2 regions of the Pseudarthrobacter woesei genome follow, and region 1 is predicted to be linked to the other one. Evidence: predicted binding sites of a transcription regulator. Region 1 holds the regulator's gene; the other holds the start of a gene.

What was found. Region 1 encodes LexA, which represses DNA repair genes until DNA is damaged. Its sites were predicted from a motif close to TCGAACANNTGTTCGA; they were not measured.
Region 2: ACZYZE_RS12240 (LysM peptidoglycan-binding domain-containing protein) is a predicted target of LexA. The motif match lies at 1,128-1,143, and genes of this name have one in related genera.

What each region holds. Positions count from the first base shown of each region.
Region 1 is NZ_JBVAYU010000005.1:219,088-221,552, forward strand. It holds gene ACZYZE_RS09860 (ATP-dependent DNA helicase) at 1-780, shown strand, start outside; gene lexA (transcriptional repressor LexA) at 1,197-1,946, opposite strand; gene ACZYZE_RS09870 (LysM peptidoglycan-binding domain-containing protein) at 2,288-2,465, shown strand, end outside.
Region 2 is NZ_JBVAYU010000007.1:197,822-200,286, reverse strand. It holds gene ACZYZE_RS12240 (LysM peptidoglycan-binding domain-containing protein) at 1-1,000, opposite strand, end outside; gene ACZYZE_RS12235 (Rv2175c family DNA-binding protein) at 1,267-1,620, shown strand; gene ACZYZE_RS12230 (polyprenyl synthetase family protein) at 1,751-2,465, opposite strand, start outside.

The DNA.
Region 1 (2,465 bases):
GCAGACCACACCGTCATCCTGACCTCCGCCACCCTGGCGATCGGCTCCGCGTTCGAACCGGCCGCCGGCGGCCTCGGCCTCGTCGGCCCCGGTGCCCCCAGCTGGACCGGCGTTGACGTCGGCTCGCCGTTCGAATACCCCAAGCAGGGGATTCTCTATGTTGCGAAGCACCTGCCCAAACCCGGCCGCGGCACCTCCCCGGAAGCGCTTGATGAGCTGGAGAAGCTGATCCGGGCCTCCGGCGGCGGGGCCTTGTGCCTCTTTTCCTCCCGTCGCGCCGCCGAAGACGCCGCCGAGGCCATGCGGCCGCGGCTGGACGTCAGCATTCTCTGCCAGGGAGACTCCACCATGACGGCGCTCGTGCGGCAGTTCGCCGACGAGCCCGACACCTGCCTCTTCGGCACGATGTCGCTGTGGCAGGGTGTTGACGTCCCGGGCGACTCCTGCCGGCTGGTCGTCATCGACCGGATCCCGTTTCCCCGGCCCGACGACCCGCTGATGACAGCGCGGTCCCGCGCGGTGGCCCAGGCGGGCGGCAACGGCTTTATGAGTGTGTCGGCGACCCATGCCGCCATCCGGCTGGCCCAGGGCGCCGGCCGGCTGATCCGCACGACGACGGACAAGGGTGTCGTGGCGGTGCTGGACTCACGGCTATCCACGGAACGCTACGGGGCATTCCTCCGCGCGGCCCTTCCACCGTTCTGGCCCACTACCGATCCCACGATTGCCCTCGCGGCGCTGAAACGTCTGTCCAAGGAATCCGGGCTGCCGGCCAAATAGGCGCTGCGAAGCGACCGGATATCGGCAGCCGTGGCGTTCCCGCCCACTTGCTCCGGCCTGCCGGCTCCAGGTTCCGCGGAAATCCGGGGCTTTTCGGCGCCGGCTGGCTGACGCGGCGCATTTAGCCTGGCGACGCGCAAGTGCCCTGGCGCTTCGGGTATACCGGTAGCGCCACGACATCTGCGCGTCGCAGGAAGGGTTGCGTGTCATATCCCAGTGCCCGCTCGATTCAGCCCACCCCGCGTCGGCGTAATTCGGCGAAAGATCCGAACCAGGGAGCACTCCGATTCTGAGTGCCAATGGCAAATGCTCCGTCACATGACGTGACGGAGCTTACGGTCGAACCGAAAAGTGAGGCAGCGTTTTTTGTCCACCGCGAAAGGTGAGCGAGCGTCAGAGCCGGTATCTGATTTTAGCTAGAGGGAGCGAAGTACCGAGACGACTTTTCCCATGATGACGGCGTGATCGCCGAGGATGGGTTCGTACTGGGTGTTCTGCGGCAGCAGCCACGTGTGGCCGTCGCGCTGGCGGAACGTTTTGACCGTCGCCTCGTCGTCCAGCAGTGCGGCCACGATGTCGCCGTTGACGGCGTCGCTCTGCCGGCGCACCACGACCCAGTCGCCGTCGCAAATGGCGGCGTCGATCATCGAATCGCCCGCGACTTTGAGCATAAAGAGCTCACCGTAACCCACCAGCTGGCGCGGAAGCGGCATCACGTCCTCGACGAGCTGGTCGGCGAGAATGGGCCCGCCGGCAGCGATCCGGCCCACGAGCGGCACCATCGCGGTGTCCGTGGCGCTGGTGAGTTCCGAGACGGACAGCCCGCCCGCTGAGCGCAGCACTCCAGCCTTCTGGACCCCTGGGATTTTGGTCGTTCCCTCATCCAGGGTCAGCGGCATGAGCACTTCCATGGCGCGCGGACGCTTGGGATCGCGCCTCAGATAGCCGAGCTTTTCGAGCTGGGACAGCTGGTGGGTGACGCTGGAGAGGCTGGCCAGCCCGACCGTGTCGCCAATCTCGCGCATGGACGGCGGGTAGCCGTTGTCCGATACCGAGCGCTGGATGGTTTCCAGGATCTTCTTCTGCCGGATGGTGAGGCTCTTGGGGGGCCGGGCTGCCTGCGGGCTCCGCTGGGTGGCCCTGCCGCCGGTGGCTTGTGCTGCCATATTCGCCAACGCCTTTCCATTCCGCCCGGCTGCTGTGGCTGCAGTCGCCGGGAACGTCGGGCTCTGTTTGTCAGACCCTGCTGATCAACTGCAGATGTGGTTGTCCTGTGACTCAAACGTAGGCCAGCCGCAGAGGTTTTTCAAACATTTGTTCTAGCGAGTCTCGACAATGTTCGTCCATAAGTGCTAAAACAGAACTAGCATGGTTCGAAGATGTGTTCGAGTTAAGCGTTGTTCGAGCACGGCTCGATGTTCGGTTCTATGTTCGATGGTTAGGCCGGTTGGCGGCAAGTAGGTGCAGTACGCCGCGCGGCACCGTATGGTCCAGGAGGGCTCAGTTCATGTCAGCATCAAGCGCGTTTCACGACACATTCGGCTACACATCGGCAAGGGCTGATGCCTCCGGCGAGGAGCGTTCCCTCGACGGGTACGGTTCCGGGGACCGCACCAGGCAGGCACCGCTGCGGCTGACCAGGCGCGGCCGCTTTGTCTTCTTCGGCATTCCACTCATCCTGCTGG
Region 2 (2,465 bases), on a different contig from region 1:
CGTTCAACAGTGCCTTGTTCTCGTTTGCCGAGCTGACTACGGCGGCCGGGTAGCTGAAGCCGAGGAACGTGCTGGGCACGAGCGGTGTCACCGTGGCCGGGGGCTGGCTGGACGCCGGAGCGATCGGGGCCGGAGCGGTCGAGCCACCCGGAATCACCAGCTTCTGGCCGGGGTGGATGATGCTGCTCATCGTCAGCCGGTTGGCGGCGAGGATGTCAGACAGCTTGACGCCGTTCCTGGCCGCGATCCCGGAGAGGGTGTCCCCGGACTTGATCGTGTACGAGCCCGGGGCCGGGGTTGCAGGGGCGGAAGCAGGTGCCACCGAGGCGGGGGCGGCCGGAGCAGGCGCCACCGGGGCGGGGGCGGCTGCGCCGTTGCCGATCCTGATCTGCTGGCCCGGGCGGATGATGGAGCCCATGTTGAGCCCGTTCCAGCCGAAGACTTCGGAGAGCTTGACGCCATGGCGGGCCGCGATAGCGCTGAGCGTGTCGCCCGGCTTCACGGTGTAGCTACTGCCGCCGGTCGAACTGGCGGGCGCAGGGGCCGAGGGTGCCGCCGGTGCGGGTGCCGGAGCGGTGGCGGTGCCGCCGAGCTTGATCTTCTGTCCGGGGTAGATGATCGTGTTCGCCTGCAGGTTGTTCAGCTTGAGGATGGCGTACGTATCCAAGCCGAACTTGCCGGCGATCCCGCTGATCGTGTCGCCGCGGGAGATCGTGTATTCAGCCGGCGCCGACACCTGGGCGGGACGGAAGGCGGTGGGGACCGTAGTGGAGACAGCATTGGCCGGGATCATGGCTGACGTCAGTGACTTTGCCGTCTGCGCCTGTGCCTTCATGGCTGCAGCCAGTGTTGCCGGGATGGCACGCGGGCGGGACTCAGCCGCTGCGGGCTGGGCGAGCGCCAGAGAAGAAAGCATGACGGCGGGCAGCGCCGCTGTCGTGGCCGCGATCATCGGCAGGCTGGGCCGCGGGTGGGGCTTTGGCGAACGAGACGTCGTCATGGGAAAAATCCTCTTCTCAGCGGCGAACGCTGCAGGTCAGGCTGGTGTCACTGGTGTTACCAGTGTGACTGATGTTAGTGCTGTTACAAATGTGATCTATGTGAATCTCTCATGAATTGGCAATTAGCACAAGAACTGTTTGACATTCTGCAAACGTGATTTTGTGGAGTGTCGACGGGTGCGGGGTGCGGCGGCTCCTTAATGTCCGGTGAAGACGCCCGGGAGCCGACTAGGCGCAGGGGTACCTGCCGTGGCAATCTTGATCCGTGAGTAATGTAGAAAGCCTCGTGGGCGAATGGCTGCCCCTGCCCGATGTCGCCCAGCTTCTGAACGCTTCCATTACCAAGGTTCATGCCTTGCTGGATGAACGCGCGCTGGCCGCATTGCGGGTCGGCGAACGGCGGATTCGGTGTGTGCCGGCGGAATTCATTCAGGACGGACACGCCGTGGAGAGCCTCAAGGGGACCATCGTGGTCCTCTCCGACGCGGGCTATTCGGATGAGGAACTCATTACCTGGCTCTTTACGCCGGATGAATCCCTGCGCGGCCGGCCGATTGATGCACTGCGCGAGGGCCGCAAGACGGAAATCCGCCGCCGGGCACAGTCCCTGGCCTGGTAGCACCGGCACTTCAGCGCCCCTGAGGTGCCAAGAGCCTCTTAACAACCAAGGGCCGCGCACGGCGTATTTGCCGTGCGCGGCCCTTGGAGTAACCGGCTTGAGTGGCCGGCCTGGAGCCGCAGGGAGGGGCTCAGGCGGTGCGGCTGACCGTTGCCTCGGCTAGCTTCCGGAGCGCCGTCTTGGGCAGCTCGTCAAGCGGCAGGAGGTCCAGGGCGGCAAAGGCCGCGCGGCCGAATTCCTCGATCAGTACTTCCGTGGCCTGCAGTGCGCCGCAATCCGCGATAATGCGGCGGATCTCGTCCACGTCCGCCTCGTCAAGATCGGGGCTTCCGAGCTTGGCATCGATGAACGCCGATTCGGCCGGCGTTGCCTGGTCCAGGGCGAAAGCCACCAGAACGGTCCGCTTGCCTTCGCGCAGATCGTCCCCGGCCGGTTTGCCGGTGGTGACCGGATCGCCAAACACGCCCAGTACATCGTCCCGCAGCTGGAAGGCCTCGCCGAGCGGGAGGGCGAAAGCCGAGTAGCCCCGCAGCAGCTCATCCGGTGCGCCGGCCAGTGCACCGCCGAGGGCGAGCGGGTGCTCGGTGGAGTACTTGGCCGATTTGAAACGGATGATGGACTGGGCGCGGCTGACCGCCCCGGCACGGTCCCGCCGCGGTCCGGCGACCTCCTCGAGGATGTCGAGGTACTGGCCGGCCATGACCTCGGCGCGCATCAGGTTGAAGATGAGGCGGGCCCGGCTTCCGGATGCGGCGCGGTCGCCGATTTCGGTGAAGGATTCCTCGCTGAAGGACAGGCACAGATCTCCGGTGAGGATGGCGGCCGCGTGGCCGAACCGTTCGCTG